Regions from separate parts of the Guyparkeria halophila genome, predicted to be linked through region 3. Evidence: predicted binding sites of a transcription regulator. Region 3 holds the regulator's gene; each other region holds the start of a gene.
The links. The regulator FliA, encoded in region 3, starts transcription of late flagellar genes. The targets are predictions, from matches to a motif close to GCTAAAGTTNNNNNNNNNNCNGCCGATA.

Region 1 (7,651 bases), 110 kb from region 3:
GTAAAGCTTGATCGCCAGCAGGATCAACAGGCCAAGTACCAGCAGGAAGTTCAGGTGGCCGACGTAGAACAGCGAGTGGATGAAGAACCACAGGCTCTCCAAGGTCTTGAAGACCTGGTGCTGGCCGATGTCGAGCCGCTCGACCGTGATCGACACGTTTTCGCCAGCCGTGTTTACGTCGACGTAGTGGTAGAAGCTGGTGTCGTCATTGAGCACCAGCCCGCCGGCGCCGCCGGTCACCACGTAGCGGACCCCGTCGCGGCTCTGCTCGTCGAACAGGTGCAGGTTGCTGGAAAACACTGCGTCGACGCCATGCGTGCGGAACAGGGCGTGGAGTCGATCGCGGAACGCCTCGTCGGTGAGGTACTGGTCGTCGAAATCGAGCGGGCTTTTCTGGGTGGTGCGGAACATCGGGTGGCCGATGAACACGAAGCGATGCGCGGCTGACGGGTCACGCAACTGCTCCTTGAGCCAGTGAAGCTGGAAGGGGTAGGTGTCCGGGTCGGTGCTGTCGAGGAACAGGAACTGGCTGCCGCCGGCGCGAAAGCCGAAAAAGTACGGGCCGAAATGTTCGTAGTAGTTGAACGAACCGAAGGCGCCGCTTTCCTTCTCGCCCACCGTCAACAGATAGGGCATTTCCAGGTGCGATAGCGTGCGGTACAGGGCGCGATACTTGTCCTCGCCGCCACCACTGACCGCGTTGCCTGCCGAGACCACGAAATCGAGCTCCGCGCGATTGAGCCGCGGGACCATCTTTCGTTCGAACAGGCCGACCGAGTTGTTGATATTGCCGACGACGGCGAAATGCAGCTCGTCATCAGTCGGACCATCCGTCTGATCCTGAATGCGCTCGATCTGCTCGGCGTGGACCGCGTGATACGTGGTCTCGAAGATCGACAAGTAGATGCGGTAGCCGACCAGCAGCAGGATGGCGATCAGCGTCAGGTAGAAGGCCAGTTTCAGTCGGCGCGGTGTCAGCTTGTTCGACAACCGGCTCATGAAGCGCCCCGCCGCGTGGCGGCAATTTCCCGCTGGGTGACGAACAGTCCGATCAGCATGCCCAGGTAGATGGTCAGCGCCCGCCAGGCCACGGTCACCAACACCAGGTGCGAGGCGGTGACCACGTCACGGAAGAAGTAGCCGAATACGCCCTCGGCAACGCCCGAGGCGCCCGGCGTGGGGGAGAAGTACATCACGAAGGTCGTCATCACCATGCGGCCGATCACCAGCCAGTAGTCGAAGCCGTAACCCAGGGCCCAGAAGAGCAGGGCGGGGAAGGAGAACAGGGCCAGGAGGAAGATCGCCGTGAAGACGAACGAGGCGGCGATATCGAGCCGGCGTCCCTGGAAATAGCGGACGAAACCGTGGGCGAATTGCTGCAACTCGCGCACCAGCCGGTGGCGCCAGCGATGATGTCGTCGCGGGCTGATCAGGTGCAGCGCTCGCAGCGCCTTGAGTACCCCCAGCATCGGGCGCAATAGCCAGTTGCTGCGCATCACCAGGATCGTGAAGAATCCCAGGTAAAGCACGACCGACACGCTCAGGGTAATCACCAGCGAGTCGCTCTGCGCCGCGCCCTGGGCGCCCGGAAGCGTCACCAGCAGGATGGGCGTGGCACCGAAGATGAACAACACCGCGAGCGCCGTGCGAATCGTGGTGGCCGTCAGTCCGGTGCCTACCGGCACGCCGCGGCGGCGCATGAACCAGACCTGGGCCACCCCGCCGCCGGTGGCCAGCGGCGTGATGTTGGAGACGAAGATATTGAGAAACACCAGCCGGGCCATCGCCGACAGCGGGATCGAGTGACCCAGTGCACGCAGGGTGAACCACAGGCGCAGGCCGTCGGCGACAAAGTAGACCAGCAGCAGCGCCAGGCTCGCCAGTAACAGCTGCCAGCCGAGCAGACGGGCGTCCCAGTGGATCTCGTGACCGGCGACCTGCGAATAGACCGCCCAGATCCCCGCCGCGCTCAGCCCGATGAACAGCAAGGCAAACCACGCCAGCCGGCGGCCACGAAAGGTCGGCTCGTCCTGGATCTCGAAGCGTTCGGGCTGGCGGTGGGGATCGGTCATTGCGGATTGTGCCGGGCGATGTGCCCATCGGCCGGGCCGTTTGCAGCGGACACAGAAAAACCCGCGCGAGGCGGGTTATCCGTGACATACATCAGTGTTGGAGGCTGGACCCGGAGTCGAACCGGGGTAAACGGATTTGCAATCCGGTGCATAGCCACTCTGCCATCCAGCCGAAATCTGGAGCGGGAAACCGGATTCGAACCGGCGACCCCAACCTTGGCAAGGTTGTGCTCTACCAGCTGAGCTATTCCCGCTTGAGGGGGCGCAATTTTCATCAGGAACCGCCCCCGTGTCAAGTCGTTCGTCGACGGCGTCCGACGGGTGTGGTTCGCGTCATCTCGCCGCCAATCGTCAATGACGACGAAGTCGCGCCAATAACCAACGCTGCAACATGCGGTTGCGCGACTGGCGTGCCCGGTTACACTCGGTGCGGTCGGCCTGCAGGCAGGAGGCCGGGTGACGCGGGTCGTGCAGTTCGGCCGAACGGGCGTCGAGGTAGATGCGCACCCGCAGGGTCACCGGGCGATGGTGGGAATCGAGCACCTCGTGGTCGGTGAACGCCATCTCGAGCGTGAACCGGCCCCGCTCGGTCACCCGCGCAACCACCGAGAACCCCAGGGTGAACTCGTCACCCGGAGTCAGGCGCCGTAGGTCGCCGAGCAGGCGGCGAATGAGGATATAGTTCTGCTCATAGAGATCCATCAACTGATCGAATGGATCGTGCTCGATGGAATGAGGAGTGCCGGTGTTGAGATTCATGACCGCCAGTGTAAGCAAGCGCCGCGCGAATAGGAATGCCGCCGGGCGGATGCCCGATCGTCGTTGGCTTCGACCGACGCCGGCCGCCTGGCCGTTGGCCGGCATCAGCGTGCTGGTCATGTGGCTGGCTGCCGGCAGTGCCGCGGCCGATGTCTACAAGTACCGCGATGCCCAGGGCGTGGTGCATCTGACCAACGTGCCGCAGCAGTCGGCCGACGAACCCTACGCGCTCTGGCGCAAGAGCGAGGCGACCAAGCCCAAGGGGTGGCAGGATGGCTACCGCGTCATGCCTCGCCTGGTGCATGACCGCTTCGTCGAGCCGGTCAACCGCTTCGCCGGCCTGTACGGTGTGGATCCGACCCTGATCCGCGCGGTCATCCATGCTGAGAGTGCCTTTCGACCGGAGGTGGTCTCCCCCAAGGGGGCTGGCGGGTTGATGCAACTGATGCCGGGCACCGCGGCGCGCTTCGATGTGGTCGATCGCTTCGATCCCGAGGACAACATCGCCGGCGGCGTGGCCTATCTCGCGCTGCTGCTCGAGATGTTCCAGGGGGACCGCGAGCTGGCCGTGGCGGCGTACAACGCCGGTGAGAATGCGGTCAAGCGCTACGGCGGCATTCCGCCGTACGAGGAAACGCGCACCTACGTCAAACGGGTCATGCAGTTGCAGGCGGCCTACGCCGGAGCGGGATGAGGCGATGACGCCCGATGAACGCCGCACGAGCCCGGATCTCGCGGTGGAGGAGGGAAGGCTGGCGGCGTTCCTGGCGCAGCAGTCGGCCTTGGTGCTGGCGGTGACCCCGGAGGGGGAAAGCCTGCCGGAGATCGGCACGCTGCCGTTCGTCCATCACGAAGACGCCTTGTGGGTGCTGGTCAGCGAGTTGGCCGCCCACACCCGGCCCCTGCTCGAACGGGGCGAGGCCCGTGTTGCCTTGCTGGCGGATCAGTCGGCCACCCGCAACCCCTTCGCCCGCGAACGCGCCCACTGGGCAGCGCGGGTCGAGGCCGTCGACCGCGAGGACGAGCGCTTTGCGGTCATCACGGCCGCCCTGCAAGAGGGCCACGGCAAGACGGTGGAGCTGCTGTGCGGGCTGGGTGATTTCCACCTGTTGGGTCTTCGTCCGGGGGCAGGCAGCTACGTCAACGGTTTCGGCCGTGCGTTCGAGCTCGACCGCTTCTCAATCGTCGCGCAACGGCGGGGCTAGCCTCAGCGCAGCAACTCGATCGCCTCGTCGATCACGCTCGGATCGTCGGCGCGCCGGGGCGACTGCTCGCTCAGGTGGCGGCGGTAGGCGCGGGCGCCGGGGCGGCCCTGAAAGAGGGTCAATATCGGCTTGATCAGGGTGGGTAGGCGTGTGCCGCGGGCGATCTGGGCCGCCGCGTAGTCTCGATACGCCAGCAGGGCGGTCAGCCGGTTGGCGGACTGTTCGCCATCGAACAGGGCCGCATCGATGTCGGCCAGCAGGCCGACGTTCTGGTAGGCCGCTCGGCCCACCATCACGCCATCAACCTCGTCCAGTGCGCCCTGCATCGACTCGACGGTGGTCAGCCCGCCGTTGAGCACCACGGTCAGATCCGGTCGCTCCCGCTTGAGCCGCGTGGCGAACTCGGGACGCAGCGGCGGCACGTCGCGATTCTGCTTGGGCGACAGCCCCTTCAGCCAGGCCTTGCGACTGTGGACGATGAACACCTCGGCCCCACCTTGTTCGGCAACGATGTCGACGAATTCGCGGAATTCATCAAAGGTTTCCTGGTGATCGATACCGATGCGGCTCTTGACCGTCACCGGCACGTCGACCGCCGCGCGCATGGCGGCAATGCACTCGGCCACGAGCGTCGGTTGCGCCATCAGGCAGGCGCCAAACGCCCCGTTCTGCACCCGGTCGCTGGGACAGCCGACATTGAGATTGATCTCGTCGTAGCCCCAGTCGGCGCCGATCCGTGCCGATTCGGCCAGCGCCTGGGGATCGGAACCACCCAGTTGCAGCGCGACCGGGTGCTCGGCGTCATCGAAGCGCAGATGACGTTCGACGTCGCCGTGTAGCAACGCCCCAGTGGTCACCATTTCAGTGTACAGCCGGGCATGGCCGCTCAGCTGGCGGGCAAGGAAACGGTAATGCCGATCCGTCCAGTCGAGCATGGGCGCCACGCAGAACCGCCACGGGCTGGGCGACTGCGTTGCGGTACTGGCGGTAGGGTGGATCGAATCGGTCATGGCGGCGCAGGCTCTTTCAGGGAGCGGCATTGTAGCGGTGGAGGCGCCAGACGTCAGGGCAGCAGGGCCTTGATGATGGCGCTTACGCCCGCGATCGCCGCGATGCCGAGGATGATCGGACGCAGGGCGCCGAACGGGATGCGGTTGATCAGGTGTCCCGAGGCGATAAACCCGATCAGGGTGCCCGGCAGCATGGCGGCGAACAGCCACCACTCGCGCGTGGCAATAAAGCCGCTGAAGAACAGGGCCACGGCACTGGCTAGGCTCGCGAACAGGAAGAAGGCCGACAGATTGGCCCGCACCAAAGGGCCTTGTTCGTTTTGGTAGATCAGGGCGATCGGCGGGCCGCCCACCGCGGTGATGGTGCCCATGTAGCCTGACGCGGCGCCGGCGATCACGCTATTGCGCGGGTTGAGGGCCGGGTGGATGCCGATCACGCTCAGGAAAACGGCCAGCAGGATCAGGATGCCGAAGGCCAGCTCGAAGCCGCGCGCCGTGAGCAGCGCCAGGGTCGCGACGGCGAGCAGGGTACCGACGATATCGCCGCCGATGGCGAATCGCACCGGGCGAAAGCTCAGGCTCGAGCGGCTGCGCCACAGGATCAGGACGGTCAGTAGCACGGCATTGAGGATCAGCGGGCCGGGCAGAAACAACGGGCTGATCAGAAAGAGCAGTGGCGCCGACAGGGTGCCAATGCCGTAGCCGGCCAACCCCTGCAGGAAGGCGCCGGCGAAAATGGCGAGGTTGGCCAGCAGCAACTGAAGAAAGGTGATGTCGTCCACGGGACCTCGCAACGAAAAATCCCCGGCGGGGCCGGGGATGACGGAACCGTTGGGCTACCGCTCACGCGACGGCGCCAAGGTGGGATGGATCAGGCGAAGGTGTTGATCTGACCGCCGACCGGACCGTTGCTGGTCGCGGTGCTGGACTGACCGCCACTGTCACCGATTGAATCGATCAGCGGCGCCATCGCCTGCTCCTGCGTCTCCATCGCCTGTTTCTGTACGCGTACACCCACTTCCTGTGCCAGCTGTGCGTTCGCCATGGCAGTTTGCATGCTGCCTGCGGCGGATACCGAGTCGGCCATGATGCCTCCTCCGTCGAAACGTGTGTTTATGGGCCTATCACCAGTTGTGAGCACGCCCCGCCCACGAACAGTGTACGCTGCTCCGTCTTCGAATTCACCCTCGCTGTAATGGCATGCTGGCGCCGTTTTATAAGGGTTTGCTTATTTGCATGGGTAGGCTAAAGGTTTACCTGCCTCGGCCGAAAAGGCGCATGAAACGACATTTCGCAAGTCATCGGTTTCAAGGAGTGCTAATGAACCGGCTGAATAACACCACCAAGATCCTCCTGGCGTTCGCCGTGTCCGCCTTGCTGTTCATCGGGGCACTCGGCTATGCGCTGATCCAGATGGATTCCATCTCCGAGCAGTATCTGCAGGTTCAGCATCAGGACAACGCCCGCGTCGGGGCGCTGCAGGACATCATGAGCAACGGCCTTCTGGGTGGTGTGGCGACGCGCAACAAGGTGTTTCGTCCCAACCTCGAGGCGGCGATCAAGGTCACCGGCAAGACCGACGAGGTCGTGCGTGCCGCCTTGGCCGAGGCCCGCTCGTTGACCTCGCCGGACCACACCGAGGCCCAGGGGCTGATGGATGACATCGAGGCGCGTTGGGAGCGGGTCATGGCCGCCCGCCTAGCGGTGTTCGACCAGGTCAATGCCGGCAACATCGAGCGTGCCCAGCAGATCCTGGTGCAGGACGAGCACCCGGACTGGCAGCAGATCCGCAAGAACATCCAGTCGCTGATCGCCACCGCCAAGGAGCGTGAGGACGCGCGCACCGAGGCGGCCGAGGAGCACATGCTCGAGGCGCGTGCGGCCACGCTGGTGATCGGTGCGGTAGCGCTGGGCGTGGGTATCTTCCTGCTGGTGCTGGTGATGGCGAACTTCACCCGACGTATCCACCATGTCATCCATGCAATGGAGGACATTGCCGAGGGCGAGGGCGATCTCACGCGGCGCCTGCCGGTGACCGGCAATGACGAGTTCGCCAAGCTCTCGCGGGGCTTCAACCGTTTCGTCGAGCGTATCCATGACCTCGTTCACGAGATCACCGACTCCACCGGTCAGCTCGCCGCCTCGGCCGAGGAGATGTCGATGATCACCCAGCAGTCGCGCGCGAGCACCCACGAGCAGAACGAGCAGACCCAGATGGTGGCCTCGGCGATCGAGGAACTCACCGCCACCACCCGCGAGATTGCCGAGAACACCAACCAGACGGCCAGTGCCTCCAACGAGACCGAGGAGGTCACGCACAACGGCCAGCAGGCGCTCAAGCGCTCGATGGATACCGTCCACGAACTGATGGGCTCGATGCGCAATACCGCCGAATCGATCGGTGAGCTCGAGTCGCAGACCAAGGACATCGGCAAGGTGCTCGACGTGATCCAGGGTGTGGCCGAGCAGACCAACCTGTTGGCACTGAACGCCGCGATCGAGGCGGCCCGCGCGGGCGAACAGGGCCGGGGCTTCGCGGTGGTCGCCGAAGAAGTCCGCAACCTCGCCAGTCGCACGCAGCAGTCGACCGAGGAGATCAAGGGCA
Region 2 (7,651 bases), 140 kb from region 3:
CTGGAGCTGGGAAGCCCCGCTGGAGAGCGTCACGGCGTCATCCTCCTTGATGCCCGTCGTCGCGCTGCCGGTTGCCTGTTGGCTCTCGCCCTTGGCCTCGGTCCGACTGCGGGACGAGTCCAGCGAGGAGTTCGGGCCCAGATTGCGCGGGCCGAAGCCGTTGATTTCGTTTGCCATGGTGCTTGATCCTTCCTGTCTCGGACAATGTGTCCGCGCCGTGGCACGGGCCCGGCTGGCAGGCGTCTAGGTTAACTCAAAATGTCCCGTCGCCCTTGAACATCGGCCGGTTGCCGTAAAACTTTAGCGCCGACTGAAATACTTTTGGAAACCGGCACGCATCGTCGCTGTTTTGTCACTAGCTTAACGGCCGATCGCCTCGACCGTGCGACTGTCGATGACGACCGCTTCAATTACCTTGCCGGAGCCGGTGTTCTTCACCTTGACCCGCTGGCCCACGCCGGCGCGGCCCTGGACCTCGCCGGTTGAGCCGACCACGAATCCGCCGTGGCCGACCTGGATGGAGACGAGGTCGCCGCGCTCGACCACCGCGTTGATCCCCAGGTTGTGTGCGGTTACCAATTGACCCGACTGTAGGGGTTGAGTCGCCATCATGCCGACAAGTTCCGCCGGATCGGTGTAGTACTGACGGCGGGCGCGGTTGGCATCCACGGTGGCCAGATCGAGATCCTCGAGACCGAGGACGTCACCGGCGGCCAGCGGGCGGGCGGCAACCACCGCGTGCTGACGCCGGGTGAGTTCGACCGGGACGTAGATGCGCCACGGCGAGTTGCCATGACAACTGACCTTCACCGTTTGACGGCCGCGATTGAGGTTGAGTGGGCGGCCCTCGTTAATTTCCAGTGCCTGGTCGCAAACCCCCAGGCGTAATCGGGGGTCGAGGCGCCCGGCTCTGAGCGTGAGGTGATCGTTGCCGCCACCCTGCGCGTCAAGAAATGCCTCCATGGCCTGGCTGACCTGAATCTGGACGGTCTCAGGGGCGTTGCCCGATTCGGCCAGCGCCAAGGCCGGTGCCAACAACCAGCCGGCCAGAACCACTATCGAACGCAGCAAGGCCTTGCCGGTCAGCGTGTCTTTCGGTTTGGCGGTGACGCGGGAATGACTCATGGGGATGTAATCTTGATCTCGGGTTGCTTGCACCGCGTTTTAAAGCACTTACTATGCCATTCCTTGGGGCGGCCGGTCTTCGCGCGGACGATGTGGCGGTGTGAGCGCAACCCTCCGGTGACTGCGCTACCATGCCGGTACGATGTCGTTGCGGGGCCGTTGACCTGGATGAGTCGGGTCAGCGAGGCCGATTCAGCCAAACCGATTCACCCAGGCCGATGAGGTTGGCTGCGAGGCTAAAGATTGCGCCGACCGGGCCGATACGACGTCTGATTAACCAAGACTCCCCGCCACTTTCTGCGTCACCAGGACAGGACTAGCCGTGAAAAGCAACGTGATGTCATCAGTCGATTCCCGTACCCAGCTCGCCGGTCGCAACCGACTGGAGTTGCTGGTGTTCGGCCTGGGCAACGATCAGCGTTTCGGGATCAATGTGTTCAAGGTCCGCGAGGTGATTCGTTGTCCCAAGCTGACTGACGTGCCGCACTCGGACAGCTCGATTCGCGGGATTGCCGACGTGCGTGGGCACACGATCACCGTCATCGATCTGTCGGAGGCGATCGGCAAGGGGCGCATGACGGACGAGCAGGTGCAGAACGCCTTCGTCATCATCACCGAGTACAACCGTGCCGTGCAGGGGTTCCTGGTGCATTCCGTCGATCGGATCGTCAACCTGTCCTGGAAGGAAGTGCTGACCCCGCCGAGTGGGACCAACAATTCCAACTTCCTGACGGCCGTGGCCCGTATCGACAAGCAACTGGTCGAGATCATCGACGTCGAGCAGATCTTCGCGCGCGTTGTTGGTGTGGCCGACACGGTCTCCGATGACGTGATCGGCGAATACGGCGAGATCGCCAAGGGGTCGGATCTGGTGCTGGTGGTCGACGACTCGGTGGTTGCCCGCAAGCAGGTGGAAAGAACGCTCGAGCAGATGCATCTCAAGTCGGTGGTCACCAAGAACGGCCAGGAGGCAATCGACACGCTCCGGCGCTGGAAGGAGAAGCAGCCCGAGCAACTCGAGCGGCTGGCCATGGTGGTCTCGGACATCGAGATGCCGACGATGGATGGTTACACGCTGACTTCTCTTATCCGCCAGGACTCGCAGCTCAAGGGCATCTACGTCATCCTGCATTCCTCCCTTAGTGGCGTGTTCAACGAAAGCATGGTCAAGCAGGTCGGTGCCGATCGCTTTATCCCGAAGTTTCATCCGGATGATCTGGCCCGGGTTGTGGGTGAAGCGCTCCGCCGCCACGAGGTGCACCACGCCGTGGACGAGGCTTGACGAGCGGCATGAAGGCCGAAACCTTTGACCGGTTCTGCGCGTTCCTGGAACAGCACAGCGGTATCCTGCTGAGTCGCGACAAGCAGTACCTGGTGGAAACCCGATTGTCGCGCGTGGCCCGTTCGAAGGGCCACGCCTCGGTGGAGGCGCTGATCGAGACATTGCTGTCGCGTCGCGATCGCTTGCTTGCCCGCGACGTGGTCGATGCCATGACCACCAACGAGACGCTCTGGTTTCGTGACGGTTACCCCTTCGCGGCGCTGGAGAAGAAGTTCTTCCCCGAGGCGGTTGCGGCGAAGAAATCCAGCTACCGGATCTGGTCGGCGGCCTGTTCCACCGGTCAGGAGGCGTTTTCGATCAGCATCATTGCCGAGGAGCAGCGGGTGCCGTTCAATCTCGAGATCGTCGGCACCGACATCTCCGAGGCAGTGGTCGAGAAGGCCCGCCAGGGTGTTTTCGATGATCTTTCCCTGGGGCGTGGGCTATCGCCGGAGCGAAAGCGTCAATATTTCGTCAAGGCCGGTAATGGCTGGAAGGTCGCCCCCCAGATCAGTCGCCGGACGCAGTTCCGCGTCGGTAACCTGCTCGAGTTGCGCCCCGAGTCCCGTCGCTACGACCTGGTCTTCTGCCGCAACGTCCTGATCTACTTCTCGCGCGAGACCAAGGCTAAGATCATCGACCGCATCGCCGACACGCTGGTGCCCGGCGGCTACCTGATCCTCGGCGCATCGGAGTCACTGACCCAGCTCTCCGACCGCTTTACCCCTGAACGATTACCCACCGGTGGCACCGCCTACCGACTCAAGGACTGACACCCCAAAAACGAGTCCCTTCGGCTCGATTCTCAAAACTGGCACGCTTATCGCATAAGCCCTCGGCACTGACATTGTGTCGAGGGTTTTTTCATGTCGATCATCAATGACCGCCTGCTTGGCATCCACGACGATGCCCTGATGCTTCAGGAACGCAGCCTCAAGCTGCGCGCCGAGAACATCGCCAATGCCGACACGCCGGGCTACAAGGCGCGGGTAATGTCGTTCGACCAGGCGATGGAGACGGCGTTGCAGAGCAAGTCCTCCTCGCCGGCCGGGAGTGCCGGGCGCCTGATGACCGAGGACCCGCGCCAGATGGGTGGCGGCGCCTCCTCGTCGATCCGCGAGGGCTTTTCCGTACCGGACGCGCCGGCGCTGGACGGCAATACCGTCGATCTCGACAAGGAGCGGGTGGGCTTCACCCAGGATGCCGTGGGCTATCAGACGACGCTTTCGTTCCTCAACAGTCGCGTTGCCGGCATCAAGAAGGCCCTGAGTGGCCAGTGATGACCGATTTGGCGCCCCGCGACCTACACTTTCCAGTCAAGGCAGGTGAATCATGAGCTTGTACGACGTATTCAATATCTCGTCCTCCGCGATGGCGGCGCAATCGACCCGATTGAACACCACCGCATCGAACCTGGCGAATGCCAACGTGGATGCCTCCTCACCGGAAGAGGCCTACAAGGCAAGACAGCCGGTGTTCCAGACCGTGCTCGAGGCCAATGGCGGTCGTGGCGTGAAGGTCGCCGGGATCACCGAGTCCCAGGCGCAGGCGGCCCCAAAGCACGACCCGGGCAATCCGCTGGCCGACGAGAACGGCTATGTCTATAGCTCGAACGTCAATCCGGTCGAGGAGATGGTCAACATGCTGTCGGCCTCACGGACCTACCAGACCAATGTCCAGGTGATGGACACCACCAAGCAGCTGGCCATGCGCACGCTGCAGCTCGGCCAGGGCCAGTAAGGCTTGATGTGAAGGCCGGGAACCGGCAAGGGGTATGACATGACCAGTTCCGTTAACAGCGACATCTACGCCGACCTCGGGCTTGCTGCCTCGAAGGGGAACAAGGGCGAGAACAAGCAGAACCTGGACCAGACGGACTTCCTGAAACTGCTGACCACGCAGATGCAGAACCAGGATCCGATGAAGCCGATGGACAACACCCAGTTCGTCGCGCAGATGGCCCAGTTCTCCTCGCTCGAGGGCATTACCCAGCTCAACGACACCGTCTCCGGGTTCCAGGAGTCGGTGCAGTCAAACCAGGTAATGCAGGCCTCCTCGCTGGTCGGCAAGGCCGCCATGGTCAAGGGCGATACGGCCCAGATGTATCACATGCAGCAGGCGGATGGCAGCACGGCACCCTCTGGGATCCTGGGCGCGGTCGACGTGCCCGCCGGCGCCTCGAAGATGAGCGTCGAGATCACCAATGCGAGTGGACAGGTGGTCAAGACCATCGACGTGCCGGTCAACGGATCGGATCGACCGTCCTTTTCCTGGGACGGACGGCTGAAGGACGGGCGCATGGCGCCCGAGGGCAACTACAAGGTGAATGCCACGGCGACGGTGGACGGCAAGGGGCAGGCGCCCCAGACCTACGTCGGGGCCGTGATCAGCAGTGTGGGCGTGACCAAGAATGGGCCGGAGCTGAATCTCGACGGTTTGTCGTCGGTCAAGCTGTCGGATATCGTTGAAATCATTAATTAAACCGGAGGACGCAGCATGTCGTTCAATACCTCCATCAGCGGCCTGAACGCCGCGCAGAAAGACCTGAACGTGACGAGCAACAACATTGCCAATGCCAAGTCCACCGGCTTCAAGAAGTCGCGGGCCGAGTTCGGCGATATCTATGCGGTCAGCGCGTTCGGCAACAGCAAGACGGCCGTGGGCCAGGGTGTCATCAACCAGGCGGTCACCCAGCAGTTCTCGCAGGGTAACCTCGAGTTCACCGATAATTCGCTCGACTTGGCGATTTCCGGTCAGGGCTTTTTCGCCTTCCAGCCCTCACTGGATAGTTCCGAATCTGTGTTCAGCCGTGCGGGTGCGCTAGGCGTGAACAAGAACGGTTATCTGGTGAACCAGGCGGGTGAGTTCCTGAAGGCACTTCCGGTTAACGAGAATGGGACATTGCAATCGACCTCATTGGCGACCTCCAGTCCAGTCCAGTTGCCGGTAGCCGCCGGCGCCCCGCAGGCTACCACCGAGGGAAGTTTGTCGCTCAACTTGCCCGCAGGTGCAGCAACCCCGCCGGTGACGACGTTCGACCCTGATGACCCGGACTCTTACAACCAGGCAAACTCGCAGCGGATTTATGATTCCTTGGGTAATCCGCACACGTTGACGAGTTATTTCGTCAAAACAGGCAATCCCAACGAATGGGATGTTTACTACCAGATCGATGATCAGCCGGTGGCTGACATGACCCAGCAGACGGTTACGTTCAATACAGATGGTTCGTTCGACTCGGCCAGTGCCAATCCGGTGACCGTGACCGAGACCGGTGCAAATTTGGGCACTGGGGCTGGGGATCTGAGTATCGACATGACGTTTCGCACCGACTCGACTCAATACAATGGCCCGTTCAATGTTGCCGATCAGTCAGCCGACGGCAACACCACCGGTCAACTGACTGGCATCTCGGTCGGCACCGACGGCCTGATTCGTGCGAGCTACACCAACGGCGAGTCCATCCCGCTTGGCAAGGTCGCCCTGGTCGACTTTCGTAACCCCCAAGGCCTGAAACAGGTGGGCGACAACCAGTGGATTGAATCCATCGACTCGGGTGGGCCGCTGGCGGGTGAAGCCGGTACCGGTACTTTTGGTGCCATTCAGGGTGGGGCATTGGAGACGTCCAACGTCGACCTCACTTCCGAGTTGGTCAGCCTGATCACCGCACAGCGGAACTTCCAGGCCAACTCGCGGGCGATCGAGGCCAACAAGACCCTGAGCGACACCATTATCGGCATCCGCTGATCCCCTCCAGCGAATGACCGATCCATGAGGCGGCCTGCGGGCCGCCTTTTTCGTGCCCGCAAGCGCCTAAATCGGCGCGTCTTTCGTTGAATATTTCCTCTTGGCACACCTCCTGCATTACCCAGGGTAACGGGGCATTTTCCCCGGTTGTGATTCGTGAATCGTGGAGGTGTTGTGATGGATCGTCTGGCTTATATCGCCATGAGCGGTGCCTCGCAGACATTACGGGCCCAGGCCACCAACGCCAATAATTTGGCGAACGTGAACACCCAGGGCTTCAAGGCCGATATCGACGCCTTTGCCGCCCTGCCGGTCTACGGCCCGGGGCAGGCCTCGCGGGCCTATACCGAGGCGCAGGGCAAGGGCGCGGACTTCTCCGCTGGCCCCTTGATGACCACCGGTCGGGATCTGGATGTCGCTATCAAGGGTGACGGGTTTCTTGCCGTCGAGGCGCCGGACGGGCGGGTGGCGTACACCCGCCGCGGGGACCTGCACCTGACCGCCAACGGCCAGTTGCAGACCGGGCAGGGTGATCCGGTGATGGGCAACGAGGGCCCGATCGCGATCCCACCGGCCGAGAAGATCGACATCCATGCCGACGGCAGCATCAGCATCATCCCGGTAGGGGGTGACGCCAACGCGCCGGCGATGGTCGATCGCATCCGGCTGGTCAACCCGGCGCAGGCCGATCTGACCAAGGGCGGGGATGGACGCTTTTCCCTGCGCCCAGGCGTTGAAGAACCCCAGGCCGATGCCGCGGTTCAGGTAGCCAGCGGCGTGCTCGAGGGCAGCAACGTCAACGCCGTCGAGGCCATGGTCAACATGATCGAGTACGGCCGCATGTTCGAGACACAAAGCCGCATGATTCGCACGGCAGACGAGAACGGCGAAGCCGCCGACCGCCTGATGCGCCTCGGTTAATTCAGTTAGGGGAGACACACCATGACCACACCCGCACTCTGGACAGCAAAAACCGGCCTGGACGCGCAGCAGACGCGCATGTCGGTGATTTCCAACAACCTCGCCAACGTCAATACCACCGGTTTCAAGCGTGACCGGGCGGTGTTCGAGGATCTGATCTACCAGAACTACCGGCAGGTCGGCGCGGCGAACAACCAGCAGGACGAGGTGCCGACGGGCCTCAACGTCGGCACCGGTGTCCGCGTGGTGGCCACGGAGAAGCAGCACACCCAAGGCAATCTTCAGCAGACCGATAACGCCCTGGACATGGCCGTCAACGGCCGCGGTTTCTTCCAGGTGCTCCAGCCGGACGGCAACATCGCCTACACCCGTGACGGCGATTTCTCGCTCAACAGCGACGGCCAGTTGGTCACGGCTAATGGTCAGCCGGTACAGCCGGCGATCAACGTTCCACAAGGGGCGCAATCGATCACGATCGGTTCGGACGGTACGGTCAGCGCGCAGTTGGCCGGCCAGGCCCAGCCGGTCCAGCTGGGC
Region 3 (7,651 bases):
GGCCCCCGCCTTGGAGTTGGCGATCGAGCAGATCCTTGGCTGGACCGCCACCTACCTGTGGGTGCTGGTGCGGGTCGGGGCGATGCTCATGGTCGCGCCGATCTTCGGTTCGCAGTCCCTGCCGGTGCGCATCCGGCTGTTGATCGCGCTGGCGGTCTCGCTGGTGATCACGCCGATGGTGCCCGAGATCCCGGCGGTCGATCCGCTGTCGATCGCCGGGATCACCATGATCGTCCAGCAGATCCTCATCGGCGTGGCCATGGGCTTCATCCTCAACCTGGTCATCTCGGCGTTCGTGGTCGCCGGCGAGTCGATTGCGATGAGCATGGGCCTGGGTTTCGCCCAGACCGTCGATCCGCAGAACGGCGTCAGCGTGCCGCTGATCTCGCAGTTTCTGACCATCGTGGTCACCTTGCTGATGGTGGCGCTCAACGTGCCGGCGATGATCGTCAAGATGCTGGCGGACTCGTTCACCATCCTGCCGGTCTCGCCCGTGGGGCTGACGGCCGAAGACTTCCGTGCGATCGCCTGGTTCGGTCAGCAGATGTACATCAACGCGGTGTTGGTCGCGTTGCCGGTGGTGACCACCTTGCTGATGGTGAACCTCGCCATGGGCGTGATCACGCGGGCCGCGCCGCAGATGAACATCTTCTCGGTGGGTTTCCCGGCCACCCTGATGATCGGCTTCTTCGTGTTGTTCCTTGCCGCTCCCCTCTGGTTCCCGAACGTGGAACAGTTCGTGCATCAGTCGTTCGTGCTGATCACGGAAATCCTGAGGTGAGTGGGTGGCAGAGAACGAGAACGGCCAGGAGAAGACCGAAGAACCGACCGAGAAACGATTACGCGACGCCCGCGAGAAGGGCCAGGTCGCCCGCTCGCGCGAGCTCAATTCGTTTCTGCTGACCGTCGGTTCGGCGGTCGTGTTCCTGGTGTTCGGTGGCCAGATGATGCTGGGGCTGGCCGAGGTCGTGCGCGACTCGTTCATCATCTCGCGCTCGGACGTCTTCGATCAGGCGGCGATGTTCTCGCGTCTGGCGAACGCCTTCGCCAACGGCTTTATTTCCTTTGTGCCGCTCTTTTTCGCCACGATCGTGCTCGCGATTGCCGCCACGCTTGCCGTGGGCGGCTGGAACTTCTCCACCCAGGCGATGGCGCCGAAGCTGTCCAAGATGAATCCCATTTCCGGCCTCAAGCGCATCTTCGGTGTCCAGGCGTTGATGGAACTGGGCAAGACCTTCGCGAAGTTCACGTTGATTGCCGCGATCGGTGTGGCGGTGTTCCTGGCCTTCGAGCCCGAGGTGCTGAGTCTGGGTCTGCAGCCGTTCGATGCCGCCCTGGCCCATGCCGGCTGGCTGATCGGCTGGGGGTTCCTGGCCGTGTCCTTCGGGCTGCTGCTGGTGGCGCTGGTGGACGTGCCCTTTCAGATCTGGAACCACAACAAGCAGCAGCGCATGACCTTCCAGGAGGTCAAGGACGAGCACAAGGACGTCGAAGGGCGGCCCGAGATCAAGCAGCGTATCCGCCAGACCCAGATGCAGATGTCGCAACGCCGGATGATGGAAGCGGTGCCCGAGGCCGACGTGGTGGTCACCAACCCGACCCACTATGCCGTCGCGCTCAAGTACGACGCCGAGGGTGTCGGCGCGCCGATGGTGGTGGCCAAGGGGGTCGACGAGATGGCGCTCAACCTGCGCAAGATCGCCGCCTCTCACGGGGTCGAGATCTTCGAGGCCCCGCCATTGGCACGGGCCTTGTATACGCATGTCGAGATCGACGAGGTGATCCCCGCCGCGCTCTACACCGCGGTGGCCCAGGTACTGGCCTATGTCTACCAGCTCAAGCAGGCCGCGCGCGGCACCGGTGAAACGCCGGGACGTCCCGAGCCCGAGGTGCCGGATGGCTTCGATGTGCCGGCCGCCGAATGAACCGGGCCAGGTCCCTCGACGCCTGACCCCTAACGCAACCGCAGCCAAGAAGAACGCGCCCCAATGAAACCCAGCCTGAACAACTTCAGTTTCGCCCGCCTCGGCGACAGCCTGCGTCAGTACCGCGGGCAGGGGATCGGGCCGCCGGTGATGATCATCATGCTGCTGGCGATGGTGATCGTGCCGCTGCCGCCGTTGGGTCTGGATGCGCTGTTCACCTTCAATATCACCCTGTCGCTGATCATCCTGATGGTGGTGCTCTACGTGGGCAAACCGCTGGATTTCGCCATTTTCCCGACGGTCATCCTGATCGCGACCCTGTTGCGCCTGGCGCTCAATGTCGCCTCCACCCGGGTGGTGCTGCTCAACGGCCATGAAGGTCCGGGAGCCGCGGGCAGCGTCATCGAGGCCTTCGGCAACTTCGTCATTGGTGGCAACTACGCCGTCGGCTTGGTGGTGTTCATCATCCTGATGGTGATCAACTTCGTGGTGATCACGAAGGGTGCCGGGCGGGTCTCCGAGGTGTCCGCCCGCTTCACGCTCGACTCGTTGCCCGGCAAGCAGATGGCGATCGATGCCGACCTGAATGCCGGCATCCTCAACCAGGAACAGGCAAGGGATCGACGCGAGGAAATCGCGTCCGAGGCCGACTTCTACGGCTCGATGGATGGTGCCTCGAAGTTCGTGCGCGGTGATGCTATCGCCGGCATCCTGATCGTGTTCATTAACGTGATCGGCGGGTTGCTGATCGGCGTCGCCCAGCACGGCATGCCGTTCGGGAGTGCCGCCGAGACCTACGTCCTGCTGACCATCGGCGACGGCCTGGTCGCCACCATCCCCTCGCTGCTGATCTCGACCGCCACCGCGATCATCGTCACGCGGGTCACCGCCTCCAAGGAGGACATGGGCAAGCAGGTCCAGCGGCAGATGTTCTCCGACCCGCGCGTGCTGGGCGTGGCCGCAGGCCTGATGGCCGGCCTCGGCCTGGTGCCCGGGATGCCGAACGCCGCCTTCCTCGGCCTGGCGGTTCTGGCCGGTGGCGGCGCCTGGCTGGTCTCGCGGCGCCAGGCGACCGAGGCCGCCGAGCAGGCCGCCGCCGAGGCCGCGCCGGCTCAGGCCAAGCCCGAGGTCAAGGAATTGACCTGGGACGACGTGCCACCGGTGGACCTGATCGGCCTGGAGGTCGGCTACGGGCTGATCCCGCTGGTCGATCGCAACCAGGGTGGCCAGTTGATGCCGCGCATCAAGGGCGTGCGCAAGAAGCTTTCGCAGGACCTGGGCTTTCTGATCTCGACGGTGCACATCCGTGACAACCTCGACCTCAAGCCCAACGAGTACCGCATCAGCCTCAATGGCGTGCCGATCGGCACCGCCGAGATCTTCCCCGACCGCGACATGGCCATCAATCCGGGCCAGGTCTCCGGTGATATCAAGGGGATCCAGACCACCGATCCGGCCTTCGGCCTGAAGGCCTACTGGATCGATCGCGGCCAGAAGGAAGAGGCCCAGGCGCTCGGCTACACCGTGGTCGACCCGGCCACGGTGGTCGCCACTCACCTGTCCCAGATCCTGGGCGACAACGCCGCCGACCTGTTCGGCTACGAGCAGGCCCAGCAGCTGCTCGACACGCTCAAGCAGAGCAGCCCGAAGCTGGTCGAGGACCTGGTGCCCAAGACCCTGCCGATGACCACCATCGTCGAGGTGCTGGGGCAGTTGCTCGCCGAGCGGATTCCGATCCGCGACATCCGCACGATTGCCGAAACCTTGACGATCCAGGGGCAGCGCACCCAGGACGTCGGGGAATTGACGGAGAGCGTGCGCATGGCCCTGGGTCGGATGATCGTCCAACACATCAACGGCTTGGCGCCGACCGTGCCCGTCATCACGCTCGATCCGCAGTTGGAACAGCTCTTGCTTAATAGTACCCAGCGCGGGAATCAGGCCCCCGGAATCGAGCCCGGCCTGGCCGAGCGGCTGCACAAGTCGCTCAAGGACGCGGCCGAGCGTCAGGAGCAGAGTGGCAAGCCGGCCATTCTCCTGGTGGCTCCCCAGATTCGCAGCTGGCTCTCGCGCATGGTCCGGCACTCGATCCCGACGCTCAGCGTGCTGAGTTATCACGAGATACCGGACAACAAGGAAATACGCGTGGTGGCGAGCGTCGGCAACCAGAACGATGGCTGACGACTCGACCCGACAACCCAACCGTTAAGGGTCTGGTGGATACATGAAAATCAAGCGAATCATCGCCAGTGACATGCGCGAGGCCATGCGCCAGGTACGGCGCGTGTTCGGTGACGAGGCCGTCATCCTCTCCAACAAGCCGGTCTCCGGTGGGGTGGAGGTGATTGCCGCGATGGATTTCGACGAAAAGGCGATCCAGCTGGCGGCCGCCCAGCAGTCGGCCAGCCGGATCGCCGGCGGTTCGGATCGGCGGACCGCCAGTGCCGAGCGCAAGACGGAGCCGCGCAAGACGCCGCCCCCGCCGCAACCTGTTGCCGACGAGCCCGAGCCGGCCGAGGCCGAAGAGGCCGCGCCGAAGACCACCGCCGAGATGCTGGCCGAGCGCAGCCGGCGTGCCGAATCGGTGGAGTCCGCCGCAGCGAGCGAAAACGGGGCGTCGACCGATAGCGGGGAGACCGAAGACGATCGTGCGGCCTTCTCCGAGGCACTGGCCGCCTGGAGCGAGCAGCTGTCCAGCCCATCGACCGACTCCACGGCGGAGGATGTGGCCGAGGAGCCGGCCGCCCGCGCGTCCAATCGAACGCCATCGCACTGGGACTGGCTGGTCGAGGATCAGGGCGCGGCCGAGGGGCGCCTGTCGACGCTGACCGAGGAAGTGGCGCAGTTGCGCGACCTGTTCGAGCGGCAATTGTCGGTCATGGAATGGCACCGTTTCAGCCAGGCTCATCCCGCCGAGGTCTCCACCGTGCAACGCCTGCAGGACATCGGCCTGCCGACGGGGCTGGCGCGCGATCTGGGTCGGGCCGCGGCCCAGGCGGCGCCTGATCGCGCCTTCGTCGAGGCACTCAAGATGCTGGGCGAGCAGCTCGAGCATCGTGCCGATGACCCGGTCGAGGCCGGCGGTACCTACGCCTTCGTCGGCCCGACCGGGGTGGGCAAGACCACCACGCTCGCCAAGCTGGCCGCCCGCGCGGTCCTGCATCGCGGTCGAGACTCGGTGGCGCTGATCAGCACCGACCGCTTTCGCATCGGCGCCCAGGAGCAGTTGCGCAACTACGCGCGTATCCTTAATGTGCCGCTGCATATCGCCCGTGACGAGACACATCTGGCGCAGTTGCTCGAGGCCGTGTCCGACCGGCATCTGGTACTGATCGACACCTCCGGGATGTCGCAGCGCGATTTCCGCATGATGCAGAAACTCGAGGCCCTGATGGGGGCCGGCGAGGCGGTCAAGCTGCTGCTGGTACTGTCGGCCAATGCCCAGTACCCGGCACTCGAGGACGTCAAGAAACGCTTTGCCGGCCTGCCGCTGCACGGCACCGTGTTGACCAAGCTCGACGAGACCGTCCTGCTTGGCGGCGGACTGGCCGCCCTGGTGCGTCCGCTGGCCGGCGCCGACGGCGAGCCGCGTCGCCTGCCGCTGGTTTGCGCGGGCGTCGGTCAGCGCGTCCCGGAAGATCTCTGGTTCCCGAAGGCCGCCGACCTGATCAAGCAGGCCCTGGAAATGGGGCAATCGCAACTCGAACACACCGACCGGGATGATCCGCTGTGGATGCTCAATCAAGCCGGATGACAATGCAGCCCACCATTAGCGGCCACGACCAGGCCGACGGCGCGCGCCATGCCAATGCCAATCGCCCGGTGCGGGTGATTGCCGTGACCAGCGGCAAGGGCGGTGTGGGCAAGACCAACGTGTCGGTGAACCTGTCCGTGGCCCTGGCGCGCGGCGGCGAGCGGGTGGTGCTGATGGATGCCGACCTGGGGCTGGGTAACGTCGACGTGCTGCTTGGTCTACAGTCCCGGGGCAATCTGTCCCACGTGCTGTCCGGCGAGGCCACGCTTGACGAGATCATGCTCGAAGGCCCCGAAGGCATCGGCATCCTGCCGGCAGCCAGCGGGGTGGCCAGCATGGCCGGCCTGACGGCCGCCGAGAACGCCGGGCTGATCTCGGCCTTCTCCGGCATGCGCTGGCCGGTCGACACCCTGGTGGTCGACTCGGCCGCGGGCATCGCCGATTCGGTGGTGCGCTTCGCCGAGGCGGCCAACGAGGTCGTGGTGGTGGTCTGCGACGAGCCGGCCTCGATCACCGACGCCTACGCCGTGATCAAGGTGCTCTCGCGCGAACACGACGTCACGCGGTTCCACGTGGTGGCGAACATGGTGCGTGATGCCGCCGAGGGCCGGCGTCTGTTCGAGAAACTCTCGGTAGCGGCCAAGCGCTTTCTCGATGTGACGCTCACCCACATGGGCTCGGTGCCGTTCGACGATTACCTGCGCCGGGCCGTGCAGCGTCAGAAGACCGTCGTGCAGCTCTACGGCGGCGCGAAGTCGACGCGGGCGTTCACGGCGATGGCGGACAAGGTCAATCAGTGGCCGGTGCCGCGCGGACCGCAGGGGCAGTTGCAGTTTTTCGTCGAGCGACTGGTGAACAACGCCGAGCTGGACCCCGAGAACCTGTTATGAATGCACGCGCCATGTATCAGAACGTTCAGGCCGGATCGACCGAAGCCCTGGTGGCCAAGCACGCGGACCTCGTCAAGCGGGTGGCCTTTCACCTGCTCGGGCGGCTGCCCTCCCATGTGCAGGCCGAGGATCTGATTCAGGCGGGCATGGTCGGGCTGCTCGATGCCGCCCGTCTGTTCGATGGCGACAAGGGGGCCTCGTTTGAGACCTACGCGGGCTTGCGCATACGCGGCGCGATGCTCGACGAGGTGCGTCGCAACGACTGGGCGCCGCGCTCGGTCTATCGGCGCCAGCGGGAAATCGCGCAGACGGTGGCCGCCATCGAGGCCGACACCGGGTGCGAGGCGCGAGACGCCGAGGTCTGCGAGCGCATGGGCATCACCCTCGACGAGTACCATGCCGCCATCAGTGATTCCTCCTCGGTCCATGTGGGCTCGCTGGATCACGGCGGCGAGGCGGAAAACGAGACCTTCGACATTGCCGATCCCAACAGCCAGCAACCCGACGAAGCGCTGGCCGAGGATCATTTCCAGCGCGACCTGGCCGATTGCATCGATGAGTTGCCGGAGCGGGAAAGACTGGTGATGTCCCTGTACTATGTCGAGGAACTCAACCAGAAAGAGATTGGCGCGGTGCTCGGCGTCAGTGAGTCGCGCGTCTGTCAGATTCACAACAAGGCGATCATGCGGCTCAAGACCGCGATGAACGCCTGGAAATAGGGCGCCGGGTGCGGAAAAGGCTCAATCTTTTCCGGTCGGCGCCGATAGACCCTCATACCCACGTTCGAACAAGGCAACCTGCCTGGTACTGACAAACGATCCCAGGGGCGAAAATGGACCGAAACATGAAGATCCTCGTGGTGGATGATTTCTCCACGATGCGCCGGATCATCAAGAACCTCCTCAAGGAGCTTGGCTTCACCAACCTCGAGGAGGCCGATGATGGCCAGACGGCACTGCCACTGCTCAGGCAGGGCAATTTCGATTTCCTCGTGACCGACTGGAACATGCCGGGAATGACCGGCATCGACCTGCTGCGGGCGGTCCGTGCCGATCCGAACCTCGCCAGTCTGCCGGTGCTCA
Region 4 (7,651 bases), 390 kb from region 3:
AGCGGCGCAGGGTGAGAAAGCGCCCGCCCTTGCCGGGCTTGCCCTCCTCGTCCGGCGGCTGCGGCTGCTCGCTCATGCGCCCGCCACGGGAAGCAATGGCCGCAGCCACGAGGCAATCGCCGCCAGCAACGCCAGGGCGGCGAGCAGCGTGAACAATTGCCGCAACCGCTGGTACGACCACCCCACCGGCAGGCTGTCGAGCCAGTGGCGGTCGATCTGCCAGGAAACGATCAGCAGCAGGAACAACAGCGAGAGCGAGAGCACCGCCCAGGGCAGCATCGCCGCCACCCAGGCCACCAGCACCAGCAACGCCCCCCAGGCCAGGCGATGACGCGCATCACCGACCAGCAACGCGCGCTCGGCGGGCGTGGTCGCCAGTACCACGCCCCAGTGGATCGCGCCCAGAAAGCCCAGCATCACCGCCGCGTAGGCGGACAAGGCATCGAGTGCATGGGCCGACCAGGCCGGCGTGCCCAGCCACGCCAGGGCCGCCAGGGCCCAGAACGGGATCAGCAAGCCGAGCGCGAGCAGGTAGGCGGTGGTACGCATTCCGATCTCCTTTGCCCCGGGGCCGTGCTTACGCCGGTCGGCGCGATGAACCTGCCATCATTCTAGGGAAACTCTGCACGGTTCGATAGCGTCTCTGCGGGATCGCCAAGGGTCCAGATGCAAGGCGCAGTCCGCCGTGAAGGGCCGCCGCCCTTCTCAAGGGCTGCAACGCCGCAGATGGGGCCTTGGCGCCCCGCCCGGACGGGGCTTGCCAGAGATGCCATCGAATCGCGCAGAGTTTCCCTGGACCAAGCCCTCGCCGGAACAACCATCCAGAAACGACATCGCCCGGGAAGCCCCGGGCGATGGATGGCTCTCAGGCACGGGTCGGGTCAACCCGTGTTGAACTTGCTCACCTGGCGCGACAGCTCGTGCGCATAGCGCGCCACCGATTCGCCGGCCTCGGCGGTTTCCTGAGCGGCCTGAGCGTTTTCGCTGGTGGTCTCGCTCATGTGCTCGATGCTGGTCTTCATCTCGCCGGACACCGCGGTCTGCTCCTCGGCGGCCGCGGCGATGCGCGTGCTCATGTCCTCGAGCCGCTCGAAGGCCGAGGCGATCTCGTTGAGCATGCGGTCGGCCTGGGTGACGGCCTCGAGGCTCTTGTTGCTCACCTCGCGCCCGGAGGTCATTGCGTCGACCGCCTCGCCGGCCCCTTCGCGCAGCCGGGCGATGATGTCGGTGATTTCACGGGTCGAATCCTGGGTGCGGTTGGCCAGCGAGCGCACCTCCTCGGCGACCACGGCGAAGCCGCGACCCTGCTCGCCGGCACGCGCCGCCTCGATGGCCGCATTCAGCGCCAGCAGGTTGGTCTGCTCGGCGATCGAGCCGATGACATCCAGCACCTTGCCGATCGACTGCGACTGCTCGGAGAGATTGGCCACGATGCCCTCGGCACGGGTCAGCACCTCATCGAGTTCCTCGGCGTTGCGGGCACTGCCGTTGACCTGACCCAGACCGTCATGGAGCTGGCGATTGGCCTGCTGCACGGCCGAGCTGGCCTCCTCGGCGCCGCGGGCGACCTCTTCGGCCGCCTCCAGGGTCTGGCCCATGCCGGTCATCAGCGAATCGATCGCCGCCTCTTCGCGCTTGGCGCCTTCACGACCGCGCCGCGAGGCACGCTCGAGGCTTTCCGAGGCATCGGACATGGCCGACGACGAGCGAGCCACCTCGCGCACCAGGTTCTGGGCGGTGTCGGCGAAGGTGTTGAAGGCCGCGCCCACCTGGGCGATCTCGTCGTTGCCCTCGGCCGGCAGCCGCTGGGTCAGATCACCGTCGCCTTCGGCGATGTCGCGCATCCGGTTGGCGATGTGCTGCAACGGCCGGGAGATGGTCAACACCGACAGCCAGGCCAGCAGGCCGACCACGAACATCCCCGCGACCACCGAGCCGATCTGCCAGTTGCTGGTCGACTCCAGTGCCGCCATCAGGCTCTTGGAACGCTCCGCGATCTCGCCACGCTCGCGCTGGACAATCGACTCGACACTCTCCTCGATCTCCTTGAACACCGGCGTCAATTCGGTCCGCACCAGATAGGCGTCCATGCGCCACTTCTCGGAGGCATGGATGTCAAAGGCGCGGTTGGCCGCCTCGATGAACTGCGGCAACTTCTCGTTGAGCTGCTCGACGGAATCAAGCTGCTCGAAGGTGAGCAGGTAGTCGTACTCGTCGGCGATCTTCTGGGAGCGCTCGAGGGCCTGGTTGGCGTAGAGGTTGAAGTTCTCGCGCAGGGCCGGAGAGCGGAAGGAAATGAAGCCGCGCAAGCCGGCGACCACGTTGCCCCAATCCGCCTGCAGGCGCGCCAGATCCATCACCAGTCGGCGGCGGGAGTAGCGACTGGCATCGGCGTTTTCCTCGGCGTTGAGCAGCTGGCCGAGCAGGCCCGATATCTCGCGTTGCAGCGGGTTGGCATGGACGTTGGCGTACTGCATGCCCGGGTTGTTGGCCGCCTCGTCGCCGGAAATGGCGATGATCTTCTCGGCCGTCGCGGTAAATCGGTCGAGTTGCTCGTCGAGCTTGCCGCCCGCGTTGTCGCGGTAGCGCGCCAGTTCGGCCCGCGCCGCCTCAACCTTTTCCAGGGCATCACGGAAGCGGGCGAGATCCTCGTCACGCTGGCTCTGCAGGTAGAAACCCAGCGCACCGACCCCCCGCTCGACCTGGATGCGGATCGTGTCGGCGGCAAAGGCCGCGGGCTGACCGCGCTCGACCACTTCCTCGACCTCGTGGGCCACCTTGTTCATGTTCACCATGGTGAGCACGGCTATGGCGACCATCAGGGCCAGTATCAACGCGAACCCGAGCAGGTTCTTCTGCGACAAACTGAAACGACTCAACCAACCTTGCATCTGCTCCTCCTGCCCTCATTCCTATATCAGGACGGGCTGATTCCCGCGCGATTCTTGTGGGTAAACGTTGTTATCGACCCGCGGGACAAAAACTTGATGCCCGCGCCTGTTTTTCGCGCAGACATTCGCTGACCAACGCCAACATCCCGTCAGTTACCGACGACGCTCATCAGGAACGCCACGAACCCGGCCACGGCAAGCAGGATCAATGCCACTCCCAGCCACTCCTCGCGCGAGCCCTTGCGGCTGGCCGCCATCATCGGCTTGATCCGCGGCAACAGGAACAGCAGCACCGCGCCCAGCAGGACGGCCATGCCGATCTTCATCCAGAGATCCATCACGTCACTCCCTTCGGCCCAGGCAAATGGGCCCACATTCAGGTGATCACATACAAGAAGACCCCTTGCGCGAGGCAAGGGGTCCGGTCTGCTGACCAAAGCACATGACCCGGCCTGGCAAGCCGGGTCGGGCAAGCGCCCCTCGCGTCAGTCGTTCTGGTTCATCCCCAGCAGGCTGAGCAGGTGCACGAACAGGTTGAAGATGTTCAGGTACAGACTGACGGTCAACAGCAGGTAGTTGTCCTCGCCACCGTTCACCATCCGACCGGTGTCGTAGAGGATAAAGCCGCTCATCAGGAGCACGACCGCCGCGGAGATCGCCATGGACAGCGCCGGGATCTCGAGGAAGATGTTACCCAGCATGGCGGCGAGCACCACGACCAGGCCGACCACCAGAAAACCGCCCATGAAGGAGAAGTCACGGCGCGAGACCAGCGCATACCCCGACAGGCCCAGGAAGATCGCACCGGTGCCGCCCAGCGCGGTCATCACGATCTGCCCGCCGTTGGGCAAGGCGAGGTAGTGGCTCAGCATCGGGCCCAGCCCGAAACCCAGCAGGCCGGTGATGGCGAAGACCACCCCCAGCCCGGCGGCCGAATGCGCGGTACGCGGCAGGACGAACCACACCAGCGCCAGCGCGCCACCCAGGGTGAGCAGCGAGGTCCAGCCCGGCACGCCGGCCAGCAGGGATACCGTCGCCATCAGCGCCGAGAACAGCAGCGTCAGCGACAGCATCATGTAGGTGTTGCGAATGACCTTGTAGGTCTCGAGCTGGGAGACCCCCGTCTGAACGGTGGCCTGATTCTCGAATGCCATGCAACCTCACCTCGTCTCTGGTATTCATGTGATTCGGAAGTTGATCCCGGAGTATAAGTGCTGTGAACTCAGGCGCAATCGCCCGACCTGATTCCAAGGAGCCGCCTCGTGTCCAACCTCGCCACTCACCCCCGTCGTGTCCTGATCACCGGCTGTTCGTCCGGGATCGGGCGACGCGCCGCCGAGAGGCTCGCCGAGCGAGGGCACCACGTGGTCGCCAGCCTGCGCAACCCGGCCGATCTGGCCAACTGGCCGCATCCCCACATCCCGGCCGTCCACCTGGACCTGGATGACACGGCATCGATCCACGCGGGGCTGGCGGCGGCGGTCGAGGCGGCCGGCGGTCCGATCGAGGCGCTGTTCAACAACGGCGCCTACGGTCAGCCGGGCGCCGTCGAGGACTTGAGCCGCGACACCCTGCGTGCGCAACTCGAGACCAACCTGCTCGGCACGGTGGAACTGACCAACCAGGTCATCCCGTCGATGCGGGCGGCCGGGTTTGGCCGCATCGTGCAGAACAGCTCCGTGCTGGGGGTCAGCGCCCTGGCGTTTCGCGGCGCGTATGTGGCCTCGAAGTTCGCGCTCGAGGGCATCAGCGACACCCTGCGCCTGGAACTGGCCGGCAGCGGCATCGATGTCGCGCTGATCGAGCCCGGCCCCATTACCTCGCGTTTCCGCGCCAATGCCCAGCGGGCCTTCGAGGCGAATATCGACTGGCAACACTCGGTGCACCACGAGGCCTACGAACGTCAGCTGGAACGCCTGAAGACCCCCGGGCCGGCCGCGCCGTTCACCCTGCCGCCCGAGGCCGTGGTCCGCCGCGTGATCCACGCGATCGAATCGCGCCGGCCGAAGGCGCGTTATCCGGTGACCGTGCCGACCTACCTGTTCGCCGTGCTCAAGCGCCTGTTGACGACAAGGGCCATGGATCGGGTGCTGATGCGCGCCTCGGGTGGCGGCAAGCGCTGATGAACGCGCTCGGCTCGCTGCTCGACTCACCCGTAGCGCAACTCTACGTCCTGATCGAGTGGACGATCCGGCTGGCCGCCCTGTTCATCGTGCCGTTGCGCCGACCACCCGCCGCCGCAACGGCCTGGCTGCTGCTGCTCTTTTTCCTGCCGATCGTCGGACTGGTGATGTATCTGCTGGTGGGCCGCCCACGGATTTCCCGCGATCGCGCCGAGAAGATCGCCCATCTGACGCACATCCTGCGCCCGATCACCGACCGGCTCGCCCGAGCGGAACCTCAGGGCAGCGGCAACCTGCCGGCGCGGTTTGCTGCGGTCGATCAGATGGTGCGTCGCTGGCGCCAGTTCCCGCTGTTCGACGGCAACCGCATCGGCCTGATCGATTCGATGGACGCCTTCGCCGCCGAGCTGGTACGCGAGATCGATGCGGCACAGGACCATGTCCACCTGACCTTCTACATCGCCGCGATCGACCGGGCCACCCGCCCGGTGTTCGATGCCATGCAACGCGCGGCGGCGCGGGGCGTGACGGTCCGGCTGATCGTCGACGACTTCGGCTCCAAGGAAAACATGCGGCATCTGCGGCGACTCGCCCGCCGCGGCATCGCGGTCGGCCGGGCGTTCCCGCGCTCGAAACTGCCACGCAAGTCGGCCCGCTTCGACCTGCGCAACCACCGCAAGCTGGTGGTGATCGACGGGCAGGTGGGTTACGCCGGTTCAATGAACCTGGTGCGCCCGGAATTCGGCCGCGGGCAGTCCTACGAGGATCTGATGCTGCGCATCGAGGGGCCGGTGGTGCTGGAGCTGCAGGCCATCTTCGCCGGCGACTGGTACCTGGAAACGGGCCTGCTGCTGGACACCGAGCGCTATTTCCCGGCACCGGTCACCGCCGGACACGAATCTTGCGTCGGCCTGCCCAGTGGCCCCGAATACCCCGAGCCACTGCTGCAGCGACTGCTACTGGGCCTGTTGCATGCCGCCACCGAGCGGGTCGAGATCGTCACGCCGTATTTCGTCCCCGACGAGTCGACCCTCGATGCACTCAAGGCCGCCGCCCGCCGAGGGGTGCATTGCGAGCTGATCCTGCCCGAATCGCTCGATCACCCGCTGGTACAACTGGCGCAGGAATCCTATTTCGACGAGCTGCTCGAGGCCGGGGTGAACATCCGGCGTCATCCCACCCGCCTGCTGCACAGCAAGATCACCCTCTGCGACGGCCGGCTCTCCCTGGTCGGCAGCGCCAATCTCGACGTGCGCTCCTCACTGATCAACGCCGAACTGGGCCTGCTGTGCTACTCCAGCGAAACGGCCGCCCGATTGGCCGACCAGATCGAGACCTACCGACGCGCCTGCCCGCGGCTCAGCCGCGAGCAATGGGACGAACGCGGCCGCGGCCGCGTCCTGGCGCAGAACCTCGCCCGGCTGACCTCGCCCCTGCTCTGAATCAGCCGGCACCACGGAATCCCGTCGGTGCAAACGAAAACGGCGCCCGAAGGCGCCGTTCAATCAAGCTCTTTACCCGTCGGTTGGCGGGATGCTCAGCGGCTGGCCGCCCGTTGATCAAGGGCAACCAACATCCGGTCCTGCGCCCGCAACTCCTTCGACAGCTCACGCGCGGCGACCAACTCCTCGTCATCCATTTCGCCGAGGAACGATTTCATCAACTCGTCTGCCGCCCGGTGACCGTTCTCCACCAGCGGGCTGAGCAGGCCGTAGGCCGCGACGTAGTCGGGCTCATCCAGACCCAGCCCGTGGGCGTACATCATGCCGAGGTTGTAACGGGCCACGGTGTGTCCCTGGGCCGCCGCTTCGCCATACCAGTGCAAGGCCTTTTCGTAGTTCGGCTCGACGCCCTCTTCGCCCAAGTAGAGCGCAGCCAGGTTGCTCTGGGCTCGCGCGTAACCTTCCTCGGCAGCCCGGGCAAACCAGTCGAGTGCCTTGGCACGGTCCCGGTCGACACCCTGGCCCTGGAAGTACATGGTTCCGACCGCCAGCTGGCTGGGGGCGAAACCGGCATCGGCCGCCGCCCGGTACCAGCGCAGGCCGAGCTCGTAGTTCTTCTCGACCATCTTGCCGTTGCAGTACATGTGGCCCAGGACGTACTGGGCGAAGATGTCGCCCTTCTCGGCCTTGGGCAGCCAGTGCTCGACACCGCCGTTTTCGTAGAGATCCTGCGCCACCGCCGCCGGCAGGTCGGCCGCCTGCGCCGACACCGACAGGGCCAACCCGCCGGCTGCCAGCGAGAATGCCAGCGCCCGCGCCACGCGGCCGGCGCCAAATGTATTGATGCGTTTCATGATCCCTGCCCTCGCTCTGCTCCGATTCAGGGGACAAGCATGCCCCTGAAATTGCGGAAATTCAATTACAAAATAGCACGCCGAGTGACTGATTTCGAAGGAAAAAATATCCCCGGATTCGCATATTCGCGCATCCGCACGCACTGATGAAACGCCCCTTTGGCAGCCTGACGGTCGGCTCAACCACTCAGTGGGCGATCGCCAGTTGAAAGGCGAACATCGCCATGAACGACAGCACCACCACCGTGCCCACGGAAGAGGCCGTCAGCCCGCGATTGGCATCGGGCAACAACTCGGCGAACACCATCCAGATCATCGCCCCGGCGGCCAGACCCAGCCCC

Region 1: the regulator FliA is predicted to act here: its motif matches at 6,291-6,318, upstream of SR882_RS03955 (methyl-accepting chemotaxis protein).
Region 2: the regulator FliA is predicted to act here: its motif matches at 1,361-1,388, upstream of SR882_RS04080 (chemotaxis protein).
Region 4: the regulator FliA is predicted to act here: its motif matches at 2,963-2,990, upstream of SR882_RS01625 (methyl-accepting chemotaxis protein).

The regions. Positions count from the first base shown of each region.
Region 1 is NZ_CP140153.1:840,156-847,806, forward strand. Features, by position in the region: gene SR882_RS03905 (glycosyltransferase) at 1-999, opposite strand, end outside; gene SR882_RS03910 (lysylphosphatidylglycerol synthase transmembrane domain-containing protein) at 996-2,072, opposite strand; tRNA gene SR882_RS03915 (tRNA-Cys) at 2,171-2,244, opposite strand; tRNA gene SR882_RS03920 (tRNA-Gly) at 2,251-2,326, opposite strand; gene SR882_RS03925 (DUF1249 domain-containing protein) at 2,424-2,831, opposite strand; gene SR882_RS03930 (lytic transglycosylase domain-containing protein) at 2,830-3,525, shown strand; gene SR882_RS03935 (hypothetical protein) at 3,530-4,036, shown strand; gene dusA (tRNA dihydrouridine(20/20a) synthase DusA) at 4,039-5,046, opposite strand; gene SR882_RS03945 (sulfite exporter TauE/SafE family protein) at 5,100-5,828, opposite strand; gene SR882_RS03950 (YjfB family protein) at 5,918-6,133, opposite strand; gene SR882_RS03955 (methyl-accepting chemotaxis protein) at 6,367-7,651, shown strand, end outside.
Region 2 is NZ_CP140153.1:870,797-878,447, forward strand. Features, by position in the region: gene flgM (flagellar biosynthesis anti-sigma factor FlgM) at 1-177, opposite strand, end outside; gene flgA (flagellar basal body P-ring formation chaperone FlgA) at 361-1,125, opposite strand; gene SR882_RS04080 (chemotaxis protein) at 1,448-2,407, shown strand; gene SR882_RS04085 (CheR family methyltransferase) at 2,416-3,219, shown strand; gene flgB (flagellar basal body rod protein FlgB) at 3,313-3,726, shown strand; gene flgC (flagellar basal body rod protein FlgC) at 3,779-4,186, shown strand; gene SR882_RS04100 (flagellar hook assembly protein FlgD) at 4,226-4,927, shown strand; gene flgE (flagellar hook protein FlgE) at 4,943-6,193, shown strand; gene flgF (flagellar basal-body rod protein FlgF) at 6,371-7,114, shown strand; gene flgG (flagellar basal-body rod protein FlgG) at 7,136-7,651, shown strand, end outside.
Region 3 is NZ_CP140153.1:729,209-736,859, forward strand. Features, by position in the region: gene fliR (flagellar biosynthetic protein FliR) at 11-781, shown strand; gene flhB (flagellar biosynthesis protein FlhB) at 786-1,925, shown strand; gene flhA (flagellar biosynthesis protein FlhA) at 2,076-4,106, shown strand; gene flhF (flagellar biosynthesis protein FlhF) at 4,150-5,679, shown strand; gene SR882_RS03375 (MinD/ParA family protein) at 5,682-6,569, shown strand; gene SR882_RS03380 (RNA polymerase sigma factor FliA) at 6,566-7,288, shown strand; gene cheY (chemotaxis response regulator CheY) at 7,402-7,651, shown strand, end outside.
Region 4 is NZ_CP140153.1:342,536-350,186, reverse strand. Features, by position in the region: gene SR882_RS01635 (DUF502 domain-containing protein) at 1-76, opposite strand, end outside; gene SR882_RS01630 (DUF3429 domain-containing protein) at 73-549, opposite strand; gene SR882_RS01625 (methyl-accepting chemotaxis protein) at 882-2,891, opposite strand; gene SR882_RS01620 (hypothetical protein) at 3,041-3,229, opposite strand; gene SR882_RS01615 (Bax inhibitor-1/YccA family protein) at 3,377-4,045, opposite strand; gene SR882_RS01610 (SDR family NAD(P)-dependent oxidoreductase) at 4,154-5,014, shown strand; gene cls (cardiolipin synthase) at 5,014-6,456, shown strand; gene SR882_RS01600 (tetratricopeptide repeat protein) at 6,552-7,310, opposite strand; gene SR882_RS01595 (ZIP family metal transporter) at 7,498-7,651, opposite strand, start outside.